2 regions of the Lactococcus sp. FSL K6-0773 genome follow, and region 1 is predicted to be linked to the other one. Evidence: predicted binding sites of a transcription regulator. Region 1 holds the regulator's gene; the other holds the start of a gene.
The links. Region 1 encodes HrcA, which represses chaperone genes, less so after heat shock. Its sites were predicted from a motif close to TTAGCACTCNNNNNNNNNGAGTGCTAA; they were not measured.
Positions count from the first base shown of each region.

Region 2: groES (co-chaperone GroES) is a predicted target of HrcA. The motif match lies at 4,455-4,481, and genes of this name have one in related genera.

Region 1 covers NZ_JBBOVF010000001.1:809,792-820,881, reverse strand. The annotation lists gene MHB61_RS03945 (PFL family protein) at 1-720, shown strand, start outside; gene MHB61_RS03940 (hypothetical protein) at 820-1,299, shown strand; gene MHB61_RS03935 (histidine phosphatase family protein) at 1,367-2,062, shown strand; gene MHB61_RS03930 (M15 family metallopeptidase) at 2,059-2,805, shown strand; gene MHB61_RS03925 (hypothetical protein) at 2,819-3,223, shown strand; gene hrcA (heat-inducible transcriptional repressor HrcA) at 3,444-4,487, shown strand; gene grpE (nucleotide exchange factor GrpE) at 4,517-5,056, shown strand; gene dnaK (molecular chaperone DnaK) at 5,129-6,952, shown strand; gene MHB61_RS03905 (oleate hydratase) at 7,164-8,927, shown strand; gene MHB61_RS03900 (M20 peptidase aminoacylase family protein) at 8,994-10,133, shown strand; gene MHB61_RS03895 (DeoR/GlpR family DNA-binding transcription regulator) at 10,255-10,956, shown strand; gene pfkB (1-phosphofructokinase) at 11,040-11,090, shown strand, end outside.
Region 2 covers NZ_JBBOVF010000001.1:1,409,668-1,420,757, forward strand. The annotation lists gene MHB61_RS06790 (sensor histidine kinase) at 1-1,400, shown strand, start outside; gene MHB61_RS06795 (MBL fold metallo-hydrolase) at 1,571-2,383, shown strand; gene groL (chaperonin GroEL) at 2,429-4,057, opposite strand; gene groES (co-chaperone GroES) at 4,145-4,429, opposite strand; gene MHB61_RS06810 (single-stranded DNA-binding protein) at 4,549-4,938, opposite strand; gene nox (H2O-forming NADH oxidase) at 5,028-6,368, opposite strand; gene ytpR (YtpR family tRNA-binding protein) at 6,531-7,157, opposite strand; gene MHB61_RS06825 (thioredoxin family protein) at 7,243-7,560, opposite strand; gene MHB61_RS06830 (hypothetical protein) at 7,602-7,886, opposite strand; gene pepA (glutamyl aminopeptidase) at 7,989-9,056, shown strand; gene MHB61_RS06840 (transglycosylase domain-containing protein) at 9,114-11,090, opposite strand, start outside.

The DNA.
Region 1 (11,090 bases):
ACGATTATCAACGTCGGAGTTTCAGGACCTGGTGTAGTTAAACGTGCTCTTGAAAAAGTCCGCGGAGAATCTTTTGATATTTTAGCCGAAACCATTAAAAAGACAGCTTTTAAAATTACAAGAATTGGTCAACTTGTTGGTCAAATGGCTTCAGAAAGACTTAATGTTGAATTTGGAATAGTTGATTTATCACTTGCACCTACACCAGCAATTGGCGATTCGGTTGCACGCGTTTTAGAAGAAATGGGACTTGAAACTGTTGGGACTCATGGAACAACAGCCGCCCTAGCCATGCTTAATGACGCTGTGAAAAAAGGCGGAGTTATGGCAGCTGAACGTGTTGGTGGACTTTCAGGCGCCTTTATCCCAGTTTCAGAAGATGAAGGAATGATTGCCGCTGTCAATTCTGGGGCATTGAATATTGAAAAATTAGAGGCCATGACTTGTGTTTGTTCAGTTGGCTTGGATATGATTGCAATTCCTGAAGAAACACCGGCATCTACCATTGCAGCAATGATTGCTGACGAAGCCGCCATCGGGGTCATTAATCAAAAAACGACAGCAGTACGGATTATTCCAATGGGCAAAGAAGGCGAACAAATTGAATTTGGTGGACTTTTCGGTGTAGCACCAGTTATGAGAGTAAACAAAGCGTCGTCAGCAGATTTTATTGCTCGTGGCGGTCAAATTCCAGCACCAATTCATTCATTTAAAAACTAAAAATACTTTTAAAATTTAGCTCCTAAACATTTCTAAAAAATGATGAGCGCTTCCAAAAATGATATAATAGAAGAAGTGAAAAAATACGGAGGTTATTTTATGGCTTACAAAGTGAATTTTAAAGATGTAGAAACAGTTGGCTTGGAAACTTCGCCGGTAGCCGATTCTTTAGCAGGTTTACGAGCTAATGAAGCACGTTATTTTTGGAATAAGTATAAATTTGAGTATCTCACATATCCAGCTCATGAAAAAGCCGACGAAGTCGCTTTGTTTGAGAAAATTTTACTTGAAGAACGTAATTTAAAATTTTCAGCAAAAATACTCGAAGTTGCTATCTATGAAAATGATGAACTCTATTGGCCTGAATTCTATTACGAAGACGGTATGGTTTTAAATCTACTCTATGAAAAAGTTGGACAAGAGGGCAAGAAACCAAAACGGGCAGTTGGAATAAAGTTGTCAGTGGGTATGGAAATCCCCAAAGAACTTGAGGGAAAATTCAAATTTGCACGCCAACGTTCAAAACTCGCAGGTGAGATAAGAGGTTCCTACTTTACAATTAAACAGGAATGGCTGTAATTTTCTATATAGATAGAAATATCCTATCGTAATTTTTTTGTTAGAATCATTAAAAAGGGGAGTAGAAATGGTAAATATTTATTTAGTTCGACATGGAAAGACAATGTTTAATACAATTGGTAGAGCGCAAGGTTGGTCTGATACACCTTTAACTGCGGCAGGAGAACAAGGAATTATTGAACTTGGTCTAGGATTCAAAGAAAAAGGCATTAAATTTGACCGAGCTTATTCATCTGATTCTGGACGTACAATCCAGACAATGGGTTTTATCTTGGCTAATTCTGATAATGAAGGAATTCCATACACTTATGATAAAAGAATCCGTGAGTGGTGTTTTGGTTCATTTGATGGTGGCTATGACGGAGAACTTTTTGATGGTGTTTTACCAAGAATATTTACCGAAACTGGAAATCATCATACCGACGAATTTCCTCCAGATGAAGTAATTGCTAATGCGATTTTTGAAGTTGATACGGCTGGCTGGGCTGAACCTTGGGAAAAACTTTCAGGACGTATCATGGATGGTTTTACAGATATTGCCAAGGAATCTGAAGCAAAAGGGGCTAAAAATATTGTTATTGTCAGCCATGGAATGACCATTGGAACTTTTGTAAAACTCGCTCACCCAGAACTCCCTCGTCCACATGGTCTTGATAATGGTTCTGTCACCCATTTAAGTTTTGAGGATGGAAAATTCACCATTGGAAAAGTCGGAGACATGTCTTATCGAGAAATAGGGAGTGAAAAGTTAGCTAAAAAATGAAAAGAAGAATAACATTTAGTTTAATCGTGCTTGTTCTTTTAATCATTGGCGCTTTAGGATTTATTTTAATCAGCAATGATAAGTCAAATTCAACAAACGAATCAGCTAAAAAAACAAGTATTTCGTCATCTAAAGAGGTGGCAAAGAAAAAGGATTTACCTGACGCTAAACAATCAGATTGGGATTTAGTATTGGTGAGTCGAAAATCACCTAAAGATGAAATGAACCCAACACTGGCAACCGTAAATGGGATTCAAGTTGATCAAAGGATAGCATCAGCGGTTCAACAATTTTTAGCAGCAGCCCAACAAATATCACCAGCTGAACATTTAATCTCAGGTTATCGGTCAGTCTCATATCAAGAAGGGCTTTATCAATCTTATGTCCAAGCAGAAATGAATGGTCAAGGAACAGTAAATTCTAGTGGAAATCCAATTTCAGAAGAAGAAGCGATAAAAAATGTACAAACTTATTCTCAGCCGCCAAGAAGTTCAGAACATCAAACAGGATTAGCGATTGATATGAGTAATATTGATAGCCTAAATGAGAGTCAATATGCAAAACAAGTTGCAGCAATTGCTCCCAAATATGGATTTGTTCTTCGTTTTCCAGAAGGGAAAAAGGCAGAGACAGGAATTGGTTATGAAGACTGGCATTTTAGATATGTTGGTTTAGAAAATGCTAAATATATGACCGAACACAATCTTACTTTAGAAGAATATCTAAAACTATTACCAGCATAAAGGAAATGAAATCATGCTAAACCGAACCAGACTTCTACTCTATGTTAATGTTGCTCTATTTATTTACAGTGTCTCGGAAATGATTAAAGTTCTCCTTGTTCATAATAATTTCTTTAGTCAATTTTTTAATAACTTATCGACAAATATAAAAACATTAACGACTAAAATTTCGTCAACAATTACGAGTTGGCAAAGTTTAATCTATTTATTGATTTTTGCTTTATTAATCTTTCTATTATTGAAATTTTGGCGTTTTACTTTTATACTTTTAGAAATTATTTCGGCACTTTTGATTATAGATTATGCCATACTTTTCATTCAACATGAAGTAAAGTATGGAAGCCTCTTTGTCATTGCTGTAATGGTAATTACAGTCATGAATATTTGGCAAACATCCAAAGATTCCAATCTTTTATAAACGAAATTAGCACTCTAACAAAAAGAGTGCTAATTTTTATGTCTTTTTGCTTGACAAGGTATAAACAAAGGGTTATAATAAATTTGTTAGCACTTAGAGATGAAGAGTGCTAAAACAGAAAAAGCTTGTAGATACTAAACAGAAGTCAAAGGCTCAAGAAATTTTTGAGCTTGCGAAAGAAGTTTTGCCGAACTTCTTATCTGTGGAGAAAGGAGTAGTCATGATTACAGAACGTCAAAGACAAATTTTAAATTTGATTGTTTCTCTTTATGCCAAAGAGCATACGCCAATTGGTTCAAAGTCGCTCCTTGATAGTATTCAAGCTTCTAGTGCTACAATCCGAAACGACATGAAAGTCTTGGAAAAACTAGGTTTGATTCAAAAAGAACACACCTCAAGTGGACGTGTTCCAAGTGTTTCAGGTTATAAGTATTTTGTAGAAAATGTCATCCAGTTAGATGAATTTAGTCAAAATGACTTATTTAAAGTGATGAAAGCTTTTGATGGTGATTTTTATCGCTTATCTGACCTGTTTAAAACAGCGGCTAAAAGTTTATCAGGACTCACTGGTTTGACAAGCTTTGTACTTAATGCTCCCCAACGTGACCAACAATTAGTTTCATTTGAAATGGTCATGCTGGATAGTCATTCAGTACTTTCAGTTATAACATTAGGGACTGGTGAAGTAAGAACAAATCAATTTATTCTTCCAAAATCGATGACCGAAGCTGATTTAGCAGTCTTTAGTAATCTAGTTAAAGAACGTCTGGTTGGTAAAAAAGTGATTGATATTCACTATACTTTACGAACAGAGATTCCACAGATTGTTCAGCGTTATTTCAAAGTTACGAGTGAAGTTCTCCAACTCTTTGAATCAATTTTTGATGATTTGTTCAAAGAACGGCTGACCGTCGCTGGGCGTAAAAATATCTTTGATTATGCAACTGACAATCTTGCAGAATTATATAAACTCTTTAGCGATGATGAACGGATGCTTCATGAAATTCGCGAAATCACTAATAACGATGAAATGCGTGCCGTTAAATTTGACAATGACGAAAAATATATGAAAAATTTAACGATTATTTCGCAAAAATTTGTTATCCCATATCGCGGTTTTGGTACACTAACAGTCGTTGGACCTGTAGAAATGGATTATCAAAGGACGTTATCAGTTCTTGACTTAGTTGCTAAAGTTTTAACTATGAAGCTGAGTGACTATTATCGTTATCTTGATGGTAACCATTATGAAATTAGTAAATGATAAAAAAGTTATTTAAAAAAGGAGGGCCTATGTCCGAAGAAACTAAAGAAGAAATCAAAAATGAAAAAGTTGATGAAGAAGTGACTGAGGAGTTGACAGAGGAAGCACTTGAGGATATTGTTGAAGAAGAAATCAACGAACTTGATGAAGCACAAAAGTTAGCGACTGAGTGGGAAAATAAATTCCTTCGCGTTTCTGCAGAAATGCAAAACGTACAACGTCGTGGAAATGAAGAACGTTTGCAACTTATCAAATATCGTTCACAAGATTTAGCAAAAAAAATCTTATCTTCACTAGATAATCTTGAACGTGCACTTGCTGTTGAAGGATTAACGGATGATGTTAAAAAAGGCCTTGAAATGGTCCAAGAAAGCTTGATTTCAGCGCTTAAAGAAGAAGGCGTTGAAGAAGTTTCTTATGAAAGTTTCGACCATAATATTCACATGGCTGTTCAAACTGTCCCAGCTGATGATGAACATCCAGCTGACAGCATCGTGCAAGTTTTCCAAAAAGGTTACCAACTTCACGAACGTTTACTTCGTCCAGCAATGGTTGTCGTAGCACAGTAAATTAAAAAATAAATTGACCGCAAAGTCTTTAAACTATTCATAAGTAATAAGAAATAAAGGAGATTTAATAATATGTCTAAAATTATCGGTATTGACCTTGGTACAACAAACTCAGCAGTAGCAGTTCTTGAAGGAACTGAATCAAAAATTATTCCAAATCCAGAAGGAAATCGTACAACACCTTCAGTTGTAGCTTTCAAAAATGGTGAAATCATTGTCGGTGACGCTGCAAAACGTCAAGCGGTAACTAACCCAGAAACAATTATTTCTATTAAATCAAAAATGGGAACATCTGAAAAAGTTTCTGCAAATGGTAAAGAATATACACCACAAGAAATTTCAGCAATGATTCTTCAAAACTTGAAAGCTACAGCAGAAGCTTATCTTGGAGAAAAAGTAGAAAAAGCAGTTATCACTGTACCTGCATACTTCAATGACGCTCAACGTCAAGCAACTAAAGATGCTGGTAAAATTGCTGGTCTTGAAGTAGAACGTATCGTTAACGAACCAACAGCAGCAGCTCTTGCTTATGGTCTTGATAAAACAGATAAAGATGAAAAGATTCTTGTATTTGACCTTGGTGGTGGTACATTCGACGTTTCAATTCTTGAACTTGGTGATGGTGTCTTTGATGTTCTTGCAACTGCTGGTAACAACAAACTCGGTGGTGATGATTTTGACCAAAAAATCATTGACTGGATGGTTGCCGAATTCAAGAAAGAAAACGGAATTGACCTTGCCCAAGATAAAATGGCTTTGCAACGTTTGAAAGATGCCGCTGAAAAAGCGAAAAAAGACCTTTCAGGTGTAACAACTACTCAAATCAGCTTGCCATTCATCACAGCCGGTGCTGCTGGCCCTCTTCACTTGGAAATGGCTTTGACTCGTGCTAAATTTGATGAATTGACACATGATCTTGTTGAAGCGACACGTCAACCAGTTCGCCAAGCCCTTTCTGATGCTGGCTTGTCAACTTCTGATATTGACGAAGTTCTCTTGGTTGGTGGTTCAACTCGTATCCCTGCTGTTGTTGAACTTGTTCGTCACGAAACAAACAAAGAACCAAATAAATCAGTAAACCCTGATGAAGTTGTTGCTATGGGTGCAGCAATTCAGGGTGGTGTGATTACTGGTGACGTTAAAGATGTTGTTCTCCTTGACGTTACTCCACTTTCACTTGGTATTGAAACAATGGGTGGTGTCTTCACAAAATTGATTGACCGTAACACAACTATCCCAACTTCTAAATCGCAAGTCTTCTCAACTGCTGCTGATAATCAACCCGCTGTAGATATTCATGTCCTTCAAGGTGAACGTCCAATGGCAGCTGATAACAAAACTTTGGGTCGTTTCCAATTAACAGATATCCCTGCAGCACCACGTGGTATTCCACAAATCGAAGTAACATTTGATATTGATAAAAATGGTATTGTTTCTGTTAAAGCTAAAGACCTTGGTACACAAAAAGAACAAACAATCGTTATCAAATCAAACTCAGGTCTTTCTGATGAAGAAATTGATAAAATGATGAAAGATGCTGAAGCGAATGCTGACGCTGATGCAAAACGTAAAGAAGAAGTTGATACACGTAATGAAGCTGATGCTTTAGTTTTCCAAACTGAAAAAACTTTGAAAGACCTTGAAGGAAAAGTAGAAGAAGCTGAAGTTAAAAAAGCTGAAGAAGCTAAAGAAGAACTCAAAAAAGCGCTTGAAGGTGAAGATATTGATGATATCAAAGCTAAATCAGAAGCACTTTCTGAAATCGCTCAAAACCTCGCTGTAAAACTTTATGAACAAGCAAATGCAGCTCAAGGTGAAGCTGGACAAGCAACTGATGCTCAAGAAGCTCCAAAAGATGATAATACATTTGATGGTGACTTTGAAGAAAGCAAATAATAATTTATAAAAGCACTGATTCTTTTGTCAGTGCTTTTTTTATAAAAATGGACAAAATAGACATGTTGTCTAAAAACTATTTCAGATTCTTGCAATCATTTTCTTCTTGTACTATGATGAAATTAGTAAGAGATTGGAGGAAAATTAGAAGTAAAGAGACTAAAAAATTTAGTCAAACTGATGTTGTTTAGATTAGAGGAGGTTAATTATTATGCGTTATACAAATGGAAATTATGAAGCTTTCGTTCACCCAAGAAAACCAGAAAATGTTGATCAAAAATCAGCTTATATTATTGGGGCAGGCCTTGCAGGACTTGCAACAGCAGTATTTTTAATTCGTGACGGTCAAATGTCAGGGGACCGTATTCATATTTTAGAAGAGTTACCGTTGTCAGGAGGTTCTCTTGACGGTTCCTTTATTCCACATGATGGTTTCGTTGTTCGTGGTGGACGTGAAATGGAAAACCATTTTGAATGTCTTTGGGATTTATTCCGAACAATTCCGTCATTAGAAGTGGACGATGCGTCTATTTTAGATGAGTTTTATCGAATTGATCGGGATGACCCAAATTCATCTAACTGTCGTATTATCCATAATCGTGGTGAACGGGTTGATGATGATGGAAAATTTACCCTAAGTCCAAAAGCTCAAGAAGAAATAATCAAATTATTCATGACTAAAGAAGAACTACTTGTAGGTAAAACAATAGAAGATTGCTTTACTGATGAGTTCTTCAAATCAAATTTTTGGCTTTATTGGTGTTCAATGTTTGCTTTTGAAAAATGGCATTCAGCTATTGAAATGCGTCGTTACATTATGCGTTTCATCCACCATATTGAGGGGTTACCTGATTTTTCTGCCCTAAAATTTACAAAATATAATCAATATGAATCGCTAGTAAAACCATTAATTTCATACTTAAAAGATCATGGAGTTGATTTTAAATATGGAGCACAGGTTGAAAATGTTGAAGTTGACTTTTCAAATGGCAAAAAGGTAGCAAAAGCTATTGTATTTGCTGACAAAGAAATAAAAGAACTGACAGAAAATGACTTAGTTTTTGTCACAAATGGTTCAATTACAGAAAGTTCAACTCAAGGTTCACCAACACAAGCCGCTCCGAAAACTAGTGAACTTGGTGGCTCTTGGAAACTTTGGCAAAATTTAGCTAAACAATCAGAAGAATTTGGACATCCAGATGTTTTTTGTAAGGAAATTCCAAAAGAAGCTTGGGTTGTATCAGCAACTGTCACTTGGAAAAATTTAAAGATTCAACCTTATTTTGAAAAATTAACACATCGTCAATTGCGTTCAGGAAAAGTTGTCACAGGAGGAATTATTACTGTTAAAGATTCAAATTGGCTCCTTTCATTTACAACTCACCGCCAACCTCATTTTAAAGAACAAAATGACCAAGAAACAGTAACTTGGGTTTATGGTCTTCTTTCAAATACACCTGGGAACTATATCAAAAAACCAATTGAAGATTGTACAGGTGAAGAAATTACTCAAGAATTACTTTATCATTTAGGAATGCCAGAAGAAGAAATTGAAGCATTTGTTAAAGAAAATACTAATACAATTCCAGTATATATGCCTTTCATTACTTCTTATTTCATGCTTCGTGAACCAGGGGATCGCCCTCTTGTAGTACCTGAACAATCAGTCAATTTAGCGTTTTTAGGAAATTTTGCGGAAACTGAGCGTGATACAGTCTTTACAACAGAGTATTCAGTCAGAACTGCGATGGAAGCTGTTTATCAATTATTAAATGTTGATCGCGGTGTTCCGGAAGTCTATGCTTCGGCTTATGATTTACGAACTTTAGCAAGTTCAGCCTACTATCTATCAGATAAGCAAAAATTAGAAGATTTAGAGCTTTCATTTATTAAAAAACAAGCGCTCAAAGTTGGACTTAAAAAAATCAAAGGGACATATATTGAAGAACTTTTAGAAGATGCGGGTCTGATTTAAAATTTAAATGAAGTCACAAGAAATAGTGAAGGAGCAACCTTCGCTATTTTTGATACAATTATTTTTATGATTGAAGAAAATTTATACCAAGAGCTTGTTGAAATTAGACATTATCTACATGCTCATCCCGAAATATCAGAAAAAGAAGTTGAAACGACAAAATTTATTCGTCAAAAATTAGCAGATTGGCAAATTGAAATAATGGATAGTCAGCTTAAAACAGGACTTGTTGCAAAAATTGGCTCAGGAAAACCGATTATTGCGCTAAGAGCAGATATTGACGCCTTACCTATTCTAGAAGAAACAGGATTAGAATTTTCCTCTGTAAACAAAGGAGCAATGCATGCTTGTGGTCATGACTTACATATGACTAGTCTTTTAGGAGCTGCTAAAATTCTAAAAGAGAAGGAAAGTCAGTTTAGTGGGACAATCAAAATTATATTTCAACCTGCCGAAGAAATTGGCGAAGGATCCAAAGAAGTTCTAAAAACAGGATTAGTTTCAGATGTTCAAGCTTTTATTGGCTACCATAATATGCCTACTTTGTCAGCTGGAGTAATTGGCTTACGTGAGGGAGGAGTAATGGCAGCCGTTGAACGTTTTGAAATTTTAATAAGAGGTCAAGGAAGTCATGCGGCATATCCGCAAGAAGGTCAAGATTTGATTTTAGCTAGTGCTGCGATTGTTCAAAATCTACAACAAATTGTTTCTAGAAATATTTCACCACTGAGAGCTGCTGTTGTATCTGTCACACACATTGAAGCCGGAAATACTTGGAATGTTTTACCAAACAATGCTCGTTTAGAAGGGACAATAAGAACTTTTGACAATGAAGTACGTTCCTTAACAAAGAGAAGATTCAGTCAAATTATCGAGGCCACTGCAAAAGCTTATGATGTTGAACTAGAGATTAAATGGTTAATGGAAGCGGACCTTACGTTCAACGATTTCGAGTTGACAGATGTTATCAGGAAAAGAACCGAGCAATGGCATGATAAGGTAGTATATCCAGAGCCATCAAGTGCGGGGGAAGACTTCGCTAATTATCAAAAGCAAGCTCCAAGTGTCTTTGCTTTTATTGGTTCAAATGAACAAGGGGCCTCTGGACTTCATTTTGCTGACATGGTCGTTCAAGATGAAACTCTAAAAGTTGCTGTTGACTACTATTTGGAAAGCGCTCATCAATTACTTGAACACTTTAAATAAAAACTATTATTAGATAGTTTTTTATTTTTGAGTTTTTTTTGGAAGAAAATGATAGTTAATGATTGATTTTGAAAGATAAAGGTGTTATAATGATTTTTGTAAACGAATTCAGGAGATGGAAATGTTAGCAAATGAAAGAAAAAGACGGATTGTTGACTATCTAAAATTAAAAAGAAGAGCAACGATTGAAGAACTTCTTACGTTAATGGATTGCTCTATATCGACGCTTAGGCGAGATTTGAATGAATTGGAAAAAGAAAAATCTTTAAGACGAGTTCATGGTGGTGCAGAACTTACACAAGACTTATCGGAAGAATTAAGTATTTCTGAAAAAACTTCCAAAAACATTCAAGAAAAAGAAGAAATCGCTCAAAAAGCATTATCGAAAATTAAAGATGGGGATATTATTTTTTTAGATGCTGGGACTACAACTGGTATCTTAGCTGAACTTATCAATCAATCTCATCTTTATTTAACGATTGTAACCAACTCTGTCAGTCATTTGGCAAAATTAACAGATGACCGATTAATCGTCTATCTGCTCGGTGGACGAGTGAAAAAGGTAACAGATGCAATAATTGGGAGTCAGGCTTTAGAACAACTTTCTGCTTATCAATTCAATAGTGCTTTTGTTGGAGCTAACGGCTTTGACAATGAACACGGAGCAATGACGCCAGACCATGAAGAAGCAGCAATAAAAGGACTAGCAGTCAAACAAAGCCAGAATGCTTTCATATTAGCCGATTCTTCTAAATTAGGACAAATGAGTTTTGTCAAATTTGCTAATTCTGAAGAAGTTGAATTAATTACCGAGAACAATTAGCGTTTGTTTTTAAATGAATCGTGTGAAAAAAATTTCACTAAAAGTTAGTATTTGCAAACCTACGTCTTACATAAAGGAGAATTATGATTTATACAGTAACACTCAACCCAGCACTTGACTACTTCATGAATTAT
Region 2 (11,090 bases), 600 kb from region 1:
CACACCTACTTCTTTTTGTCATCCTTTTTATGAGCAGTTTTGATTACAATTTTGCTCATTTAAGTACTTTTATTGGTTATTACTTATTTTCACTCGTCTTTGTTTTAGTCTTTCTCAATCAGCAACATCGCATGATTGTGAATGTTTCTAAACAGATAAATGACATAAAAAATGGCTATTTAAATCGCGATAAAATCCCAAAAGGGACGAGTGAAATCAATGAATTATATGATGAAATTTTAAAACTTGGTGAAGATATTGTTCGCACGCAGAACAATCTTGAAAATCAGCGTAATCAATTAGATAGTATTCTCGCATATATGGTTGATGGCGTCATTGCCACCGATCGTCGTGGAAATATTATTATGGCCAATAAATCAGCTTTGCACTATTTGAATACAGATAATGATCTCTTGATGCAAAAAAATATTGTTGAAGTTTTAAAAATTACTGACCAATATAATTTTTATGATTTATTAGAAAAAGAACCTGAAATAACTATTGAGACACATGATTCTGGGAATGAATCCATTTCGCTCCACATTAAATTTTCCCTCTTTCGTCGTGAATCTGGTTTCATCTCAGGAATTATTGCCGTCTTACATGATATGACTGAACAAGACAAGGCCGAACGAGAGCGCCGTCTCTTTGTTTCCAATGTTTCTCATGAACTCCGAACTCCGCTCACCTCAGTAAAAGCCTACTTGGAAGCACTAGAAGACGGAGCCATTGAGGATAAAGAAACAGCTTCATCCTTTATTAATGTTTCACTTACTGAAACTAATCGGATGATTCGAATGATTTCCGACCTTTTGACTTTATCAAGAATGGATCAAGACCGAATCGTTCTTAATAAAGAAATGATTAATTTAATTGCCTTCTTAGACTATCAAATTAACCGTTTAGACCAAATTTTAGAAACCGAATCAAACGATTTAATCTCTTCTAATTTCACTCTAGTCAGAAAATACTCTGAACAGCCCATCTGGGTCGAAATTGATACCGATAAAATTGCTCAAGTCATTGACAATATCATCGGAAATGCAATTAAGTATTCACCTAAAGGTGGAACTATTACAATTTCCGTTGAAAAACGTGAAAGTGATGTTCTAATCTCCATCAGTGACCAAGGAATGGGGATTCCAAAATCTGATTTACTTAAGATTTTTGACCGTTTCTACCGAGTTGATAATGCTTCAAGAAATTCAAAAGTTGGGGGGACAGGTTTAGGCCTCTCTATTGTCCATGATATTGTTAAAATACATGGCGGAACAATTTTTGCAAGTTCTGAAGGAGAAGGAAAAGGAACGACCTTTAGTTTCACTCTTCCATATTCTTTAGAAGCCGCAGATGACTGGGATGATGGCACTGATGAGTTTGAATTTGAGGATAATGAATAATTTCCCCTAAAAAGAGTCCATACATATTTGTGGACTCTTTTTTTATGAATAAACCTAGACTTTTACCACAAAAAACTCTCTTAAGGTAATGAATTTCCTGATAAATTTATTTTCAAATAAAATATAAAAGCTCATGGCAATCCCACTATTTTTCTGCTACAATAGACTGTATGACTGAACAAAATGGCTTTAAATATTCCATTTTAGCCTCTGGTTCAACAGGAAATTCTTTTTACTTAGAAACTCCAAAGAAAAAAATTCTTGTTGATGCCGGACTATCTGGAAAAAAAATAGAAAGTTTACTATCAGAAATTGACCGTGACATTCATGATATTGATGCTTTATTAATTACCCATGAACATAGTGACCATATCAAAGGGATTGGTGTTTTGGCAAGAAAATATGGTATTGACCTTTACGCAAATGAAGATACTTGGTCTGAACTAGATAGTAAAAATGCTTTAGGAAAAATCCCTGTTGAACAAAAACATCTGTTTGAAATGGGAAAAACAATGACTTTTGGTGATATTGATATTGAATCTTTCGGCGTGAGTCACGATGCTATCGCACCACAGTTTTATCGTTTCATGAAAGATAACAAAAGTTTTGTTATGCTAACTGATACAGGTTATGTATCCGATAGAATGCGTGGAACCATTGAAAATGCAGATGCTTATCTTATGGAATCAAACCATGACATTGAGATACTCCGCATGGGAGCTTATCCTTGGCGGACAAAGCAACGTATCCTAAGTGACCAAGGCCACTTATCTAATGAGGACGGCGCTGAGGCTGCTTTTAGTATTCATGGTAATAAGACAAAACGAATTTTTCTAGGGCACTTGAGTTTAAATAATAATATCAAAGAACTTGCTCATCTTACTATGGATGGTTACTTACAGCAACATGATGTCGATACCAAAAAGGACTTGAAGATCCTTGATACTAGTCACGAACATGCTAGTCAACTTTACGATATTTAGTTACTCATCAGCAAATAAAAAAAGAACCCTAAGGGTTCTTTTTTATTACATCATACCACCCATTCCCATGCTAGGGTCCATTGGAGGCATAGCTGGAGCAGCTGGTTCTGGCTTATTAGCAACTACTGCTTCAGTAGTCAAAATTAAACCAGCAACAGAAGCCGCGTTTTGCAAAGCTGAACGAGTTACTTTTGCAGGGTCAACAATTCCTTCTTCAATCATATTAACCCATTGACCAGTTGCAGCATTGAATCCTGTACCTACTTCTTCTGAACGAAGTTTATCAATGATAACTGAACCTTCATATCCTGCATTGGCAGCAATTTGACGAACTGGTTCTTCAAGAGCACGGCGAACAATGTTAATACCTGTTTGAATATCTCCTTCTTCTGAAAGTTTATCCAAAGCAGCAATAGCATTAACAAGTGCTGTACCACCACCAGAAACAATACCTTCCTCAACGGCTGCACGTGTTGCATTAAGTGCATCTTCAATCAAGAGTTTCATTGCTTTGAGCTCTGTTTCAGTTGCAGCACCAACTTTAACAACTGCAACACCACCAGCTAATTTTGCAAGACGTTCTTGTAATTTTTCACGATCAAAATCAGAAGTTGTTTTTTCAATTTGCGCTTTAATAATAGCTACACGATCAGAAATAGCATCAGCAGAACCAGCACCTTCAACAATTGTTGTGTGGTCTTTATCCACAGTTGCCTTAGCTGCTTGTCCTAAAGCTTCAAGAGTAGCATCTTTAAGATCAAGACCAAGTTCTTCAGTAATTACTGTACCACCTGTCAAGATAGCCAAATCTTCCAATTGAGCTTTACGACGATCACCAAATCCTGGTGCTTTTACAGCTACAACATTGAAGACACCTTTAATCTTATTAAGAACAAGCGTTGGCAATGCTTCTCCATCAACATCATCAGCTACAATAAGAAGTGGACGATTTGTTTTCAAGATTTGTTCAAGGAGCGGTAAAATTTCTTGAATGTTTGAGATTTTTTTGTCGGTAATAAGAATATAAGGATTATCTAATTCAGCAACCATTTTTTCTGTATTAGAAACCATATATTGACTCAAATATCCACGGTCAAATTGCATTCCTTCAACAACATCGAGTTCAGTTTGCATCCCTTTTGATTCTTCAATGGTGATAACTCCGTCAGAACCTACACGTTCCATTGCATCAGAAATATACTCACCCACTTTTTCACTACGTGATGAAACGGTAGCTACTTGCGCAATTGCTGATTTATCGTGGACAGGAATTGCCATCTCTTTAATTGACGCAACAGCTGTTTCAGCAGCAAGTTCAATTCCTCGGCGAATACCAACTGGATTTGCACCTGCGGTAACATTTTTTAAACCTTCACGAACGATAGCTTGTGTCAAAACTGTCGCTGTTGTTGTACCGTCACCTGCGATATCATTTGTTTTTGAAGCAACTTCTGAAACAAGTTTAGCTCCCATATTTTCAAAATGATCTTCAAGTTCAATCTCTTTGGCAATCGTTACACCATCGTTTGTAATTAAAGGTGATCCATATGATTTTTCAAGAACAACATTGCGACCTTTTGGTCCAAGGGTTGTTTTTACTGTATCAGCAAGAATATCAATCCCACGCATCATCGCTGTTCTAGCATCACTTGAAAATTTAATATCTTTTGACATTTTAGCTCCTTTTTAAGAATATATTTTTAATTTTATAGATTTTAAGATAGACAAAAGACAACCAAAAAAATGATTGCTTTTATAATTTTACTCTACAATTGCAAGAAGGTCTGAATCTTTGAGAATCAAGAATTCTTCACCATCCATTTTTACGGTCGTTCCAGCAAATTTTTCAAAAATTACTGTGTCCCCTACTTTTACGAGTGGAGAAATCAGTGTTCCATGATGATTTGTTTTCCCTTCACCGACGGCAACAACTTCAGCTGTTTGAGGTTTTTCTTGGGAAGCGCTTGTTAACACAATTCCACCCATTGATTTTTCCTCTTCTTCTTTTACACGTAAAACTACGCGATTCTCTAAAGGTTTCAACATTATATTTTCCTCCATTTTTTATTTTTTAGCACTCTTATTAAACGAGTGCTAACATATTCTTATTTTATCTCAATGGTCAGATTTAGTCAAGAGAAAACATTTAGATTTTATGAAATAAATTAGAAAGGGAGTTCTTCCGCATCAAGTAAGGTTTCTTCAGTCTTTATAGCGCTTTCTCGTAAAGCGATTGTTGCCCTACTTTCAAGTAAATCATAACTCAGTCCTAAGATTTCTGTGACATAATGTTTTTGATTTTGCTTATCCGTATAATTTCTAGTTCTAATTTCTCCTTCAATTGAAATAAGACTTCCTTTTTTTGCGTAAGAAACTAAAGTTTCTGCAGATTTTCCCCAAATAATAATTGAAATAAAATCTGCCTCTCGTTCTCCTTTTTCATTTTTGAAACGGCGATTGACTGCCAAGGTCACACGGACATATGATTTATCATTTGTTGTTTTTGAAATTTCTGGCGCACTGGTTAAGCGTCCAATTAACATGGTTTTATTCATAATAAAATCCTCCTAACTTTTTATACGTAAAGTTAGGACATTTGTCACAAAAAAATATAAAATCTATCAATTGATAGATTTTTTATGGTTTATTTTGCATTTAAAGCTGCAACAGTCATGTAATTATATGGACTATTGAAGTGTGGTAAGAAGAATAAATCAAGTAAGGCTAATTCATCAATCGTTTTCTTTTCTTGAATAGCTAAACTAAACATATTAATATTTCCTGCAATTATTTCACTCTTGCTAGCAAGTTGAGCACCAATAATTCTGCGACTTTTTGTTTCATAAACGATACGAATTTTCACACTATCATTATTTTCATGAAGGAACCATGCTTTTTGCTTATCTTCAAAATCACTAAATGAAACTTCTAGGCCGATTTTTTTCGCAGCTTTAACCGACAAGCCCGTAGAAGTCATATTGTAACCAAAAATAGAGATTCCATTAGAACCTTGTACACCAACAGACTCTATTGATTTTCCTCCAATATTATGACCAGCAACAATCCCTGAGCGAACAGCGTTTGAGGCAAGGGCAATGTAGGTGAAGTCTTGTAAAGCATTAGAATAGATTGTGGCAACATCTCCTACAGCAGAAACATCTGGGTCACTACTTTGTTGATGTTTATCCACTTTGATTGCTCCATTTTTAAAGGTTTCTAAATGTTCACCAGCCAATGCACTATTGGCTGTAAAGCCAATACAATTAATAACGAGGTCAACATCATAAGTTGATTTATTAGTTACAATCTGTGATACATGACCTTTTTCATTTGCCTTAAACTCTTGAGCTAATTCCCCAAAATGGAGTTCAATTCCATGTTGGGCAAGATTTTCATCCATCCCTTTAGCAAACTCTTCATCATAATATGAAGCAAGTGAAGTACTTTCTGCATCAAAAAGTAGGACTTCTTTTCCACGACGTTTGGCAGCTTCAGCAATTTCTGTCCCAATATAACCAGCACCAATCACAGCAATCCGTTTCACATCATTCTTAGCAAACTCTTCGTCAATGGCTTGCCCTTCTTGAAAAAGTTTTAAAAAATGAATGCCTTTAAGATCTTTTCCTGGCAAGTTAGGAATAATTGGACGTGAACCTGTTGCCAGAACGAGTTTATCATAACTTTCTGTAATCTTTTCTCCAGTTTTTGACTTGGCATAAATCATTTTATTAGTAAAGTCAATTTCTGAAACTTCTGTTTCTGTTAATATCTTTACTCCCTTTTTTTCAAAATCTTCTGCTTTGGCATAAAACAGCTCATCTGGTTTTTCAATTTGTCTTCCGACCCAAATAGCTGTCCCACACCCCAAGTAACTCATATTACTGTTACGGTCAATCATAACAATCTCATGGCCTGGATATTGATCAATTAATGTATTTGCTGTAGCAATGCCTGCGTGGTTCGTACCGATAACTACGATTTTCATGCTAATAATTCTCCTTTAAATGTAAAATTCTTTTTACATTATTCAGTTTAGCATAAGTCCTTCTATTTTCTTTTGTAAGCGCTTGTGAACTTTGTGAAAAAATTATTTTATTTTTTTAGATAAAAAAAACTGCCAAAATAAACTATTTTGACAGTTTTATTATTATGCTTGCCACATTGTTTCTGAATCAAAAGCTTTACCAGCGGATAAATCTGATGATAATTCAATGATTCCACGAACCTCAGGAGCATTTGGTAATTCAAGTTCACGAGCTGAACAAAGCATTCCGTAAGATTGAACACCACGAAGGGCTCCTGGGAAAATCAATGAGCCGTTAGGCATCATAGCACCAGGTAAAGCAGCAACTGTTTTTAAGCCAAGAGCTGCGTTTGGAGCACCACAAACAATTTGTACTGGATCGGCAAAACCAACATTAACTTTACAGATATGTAAATGGTCTGAATCTGGATGATCTTCCATTTCAACAATTTCAGCGACAACAAATTTGGGTTGTGCATCGTGAACAAGAACATCGCTAAATCCTGATTTACCAAGCTCTTTGTTCAACGTTTCAATATCATCAGATGATAAGACGACTTGACCATTTCCTGACAAATTAGCCAATAGAGATTTCGCTTCAAAAATATTCCAAGCAACCGTCGCTCCAGTTTCTTCAATAAAAACACGAGCTACTTTTCCCTTACGTTCGAAGTTTACTTTTTCTCCCTTATCATTTGCAGTGATAAGCATTAAAACGTCACCGACATTTGTGTTGTATGTTGCAATCATTTTCTTATTTTTCCCTTTTAATTTCTTAACTTTGATTATTATAGAATATAATTCTTAATATATCAACGCTTGTCCTGCGATGATACTATTTCGCACTCGCTAAGAAAGTATTGACTTCTTCTTTTGTTTTACGTAATTTATTTACTAGACGAGCTTTTTCTTTGCCATCCTCAATCACGACAAAACTTGGAATTCCCATAATTCCCCATTCAATCGCAAGATCCATATATTCATCACGGTCTACTTCAACAAATTTAAAGTCTGGATTTTCTACTTCAATTTCTGGCATTTTTGGCTTAATAAAATTACAATCTCCGCACCAACCAGCCGTGAAAAAGAAGACTGTCTTTTCCGGTCCTTTTACAAGTTCGGCTAAATTTTCAATATTTTCTGGAATAATCATTCTACATTCTCCTTTTATTTCTAAATGAATACTAAGCTTTCTTACAGAATTTTTTCATTTTTTTCAAAGACTTCTAAAGTTTTAGCATTGATTTCAAAAGTGATTGCCTTATTTTCACTGACAAGTCCTCCCTCAAAAAGAGCACCCGTAGTTGGCTCCTCAAAAATCCAAAAAGCGTCTATTTTTCTTGTTGAAAAATGTTGCCGAGCTCTGTCAGTAAGTTCATGAATCACTTCTTCTTCCATAGTTTTATAGCCATGATAAGCAACGTGAGCAACTGTTGCACCCGCAATAATTCCCAAACCAAACTTTAGTATTTTTTTCATATGGAAATTTTAACATATTTCTTGGTATAATTATAGTGTAAATCATCAAAATTTTTGCTGACAAATCTGTCAGTAAATTTTTCAGTATTCCGGAGGAGAAAAATGGAACTATTCGACAAAGTAAAAGCACTGACAGAAATTCAAGCGACTTCTGGTTTTGAGGGATCTGTTCGTGACTATTTAAAAACACGCATGATTGCTCTTGGTTACCAGCCAGAATTTGATGGTCTTGGTGGTATATTTGTCACTAAAACTTCAAAAGTAGCAAATGCCCCACGTATTATGATTGCAGCCCACATGGATGAAGTTGGCTTTATGGTCAGCTCAATCAAAGCTGACGGAACATTCCGGGTCGTTCCACTTGGTGGTTGGAATCCTTTAGTTGTCTCTGGACAACGTTTTACATTATTCACACGTACAGGTAAAAAAATTCCTGTCGTAACTGGTGGGCTTCCTCCACATCTTCTTCGTGGAACTGGTGTTACTCCTCAAATTCCTGCCATTTCTGATATTGTCTTTGATGGAGCTTTTGAGAATGCTGCAGAAGCTACAGAATTTGGAATCGCTCAAGGCGATGTAATCATTCCAGAAACTGAAACAATTCTCTCTGCTAATGGTAAAAATATTATTTCTAAAGCTTGGGACAATCGTTACGGTTGTTTAATGATTCTTGAACTTCTTGAATTTTTAGCTGACAAAGAATTACCTGCTACATTGATTATCGGAGCCAATGTTCAAGAAGAAGTTGGCCTTCGTGGAGCCAAAGTTTCTACAACTATGTTCAAGCCTGATTTGTTCTTTGCTGTTGATTGTTCACCTGCTAGTGATACGTTTGGTGATGACAACGGTCGTCTTGGAGAAGGAACAACGCTTCGTTTCTTTGACCCAGGTCATATTATGCTCCCTGGAATGAAAAATTTCTTGCTTGAAACTGCTGATAAGGCTAAAGTTAAAACCCAAGTTTATATGGCTAAAGGTGGAACTGATGCAGGTGCTGCCCACTTAGCTAATAATGGAGTCCCTTCAACAACGATTGGTGTTGTTGCTCGTTATATTCACAGTCATCAAACAATTTTCAATATTGATGATTTCAATCAAGCACAAACTTTCTTGAGAAATATCGTAACATCACTTAGTACTGAAAAAGTAGCTGAAATTAAAAACTATTAAATTTAAAAAACAAAAGAAAAAATCACTAGGAAACCTATCCTAGTGATTTTTTGTATTTTATTGACCAAAGTTATAATTAGGCAATATCTTTTTCCAACCAGCAGCTATATCACTTGCCGAACCACCAATAGAAAAATCATATGTGGTTGTAGGGGCACCAGACTTTGTAGCCCAGAAGCTTGTCGTAGTGTCTCCACCGAGATTAACCTCTTGTGTCTTACCATTTGATAATTTAACATTAACTTTTCCTGGTTTTTCACCCGTAGAAACTAATACTTTACTCTTAGTCACATTTGGATCACTATTAGGGTCAGTAAATTTTTGACCAGGTCCGAAAATATTTGGATCGGCAGCATTAATTGCATTCACCAAATTAGCTGTAAATTTTGCGTTATTAATAAAACCTGAATTTTGAGACATTGCAGAATTGTCATCGTGACCAGCCCAACTACCAAGTGTCACTGAAGGTGTCGAAAGCATCATCCAAACGTCTGTATAATTATCAGTTGTTCCTGTTTTACCAGCCCATTGAACATTAGTTGCAAGAGAAGAATTAAGGCTTTGTAACTCACCATAAAACTTACTTGTTTTTTGAGATTTAATAGCATCTTGAAGCATATATTCCATAATGGTAGATGTTGCTTCTGAATAAACTTGAGTTCCCCCAGTACTTTGATGTTGATAAATTACATTTCCCGTATCATCTTTGATACTATCAACAATATACCAAGGCTCATATTTTCCACCATTGGCTAAAGTTTGATAACCATTCGTATGTTGAACCACCGTTGGATCAATTCCTCCTCCAAGAGGAAGTGACTCTACAGAATAATCTGCAACATCATATCCCATCTTCGTCATGTAAGGTTCAACAGATTTTCCTTTATTCAAAATCGTTTGATAGGTCCAATAAGCAGGAATATTATAAGAAACATTCAAGGCTTCTGAAAATGGCATCATCTCCGTTCCCTTATTGCCGACGTGTTCGATGTCTTGCCCACTCGAATATTTTGCGGGATAGTTAGATAGAACACTTGCAGAACCCATCAAGCCCATGTCAATTGCCGGTCCATAAGCTAGTATTGGTTTGATTGAAGAACCAGGTGAACGTTTAGTATCAAAAGCATGGTTTACTTGGCTTTGTGAAAAATCCAAACCGCCAATAAAGCCATAAACAGCCCCTGTTTTATTATCCATTAAGACATTACCAGTTTGAATAAGACCCGTACCGTCTTGCATCAAACCACTGTAATTAGTTACGGCATTTTGCATTGCATCATATACTTGTTGATTGATAGTTGTAGTTACTGTATAACCACCGTTTTGCAATGACTGTTCAGCTAATTCTCGATAACGTTGTTTAGTACTATCATTTCCTAAATCAGTTGCCGAAACTTTATCTCGCTTAATCAAATAATTATAGATATCAGTAATTGCTTCATTATAAACAACATTATATAAATAACCATGTTCTTGTGATTGAGCTACTCCTGGTTGTAAAAATTCTGTTGTAATATCATAAGCTTTGTATTTCTTGTAATCAGCTTCTGAAATATAGCCCCCACGATAAAGATAAAACAAGACTTCTTTTTGACGTTCAAGACCGTAACTCATGTTTTCTTTTGACTTTAGAGAACCATCAGCCGCATAAGGAGAATACACGATAGGACTTTGTGGCAACCCAGCAATAAAAGCAGCCTCAGGTATTGTTAAATCCTTAGCAGATTTTCCAAATATACCAAGAGAAGCTTCTTGAATCCCTGCAATATTTTGTCCTTTATTATTTCGCCCAAAAGGTGAGACATTTAAATAATCAGTCAAAATTTGGTCTTTACTCAAGTAGCTATTAAGTTTAAGAGCATAGACAATTTCACTAGCTTTACGTTGGAAGGTAACACTATCTCCTAAAACTTGTTGTTTAATTAACTGTTGGGTAAGGGTTGAACCACCAGAACTTGTGCCACCACCTACTGAACCAAGAATTCCACGAACAACTGCCTTAGGAACCACGCCCTTATTCGTTTTAAAGCTATC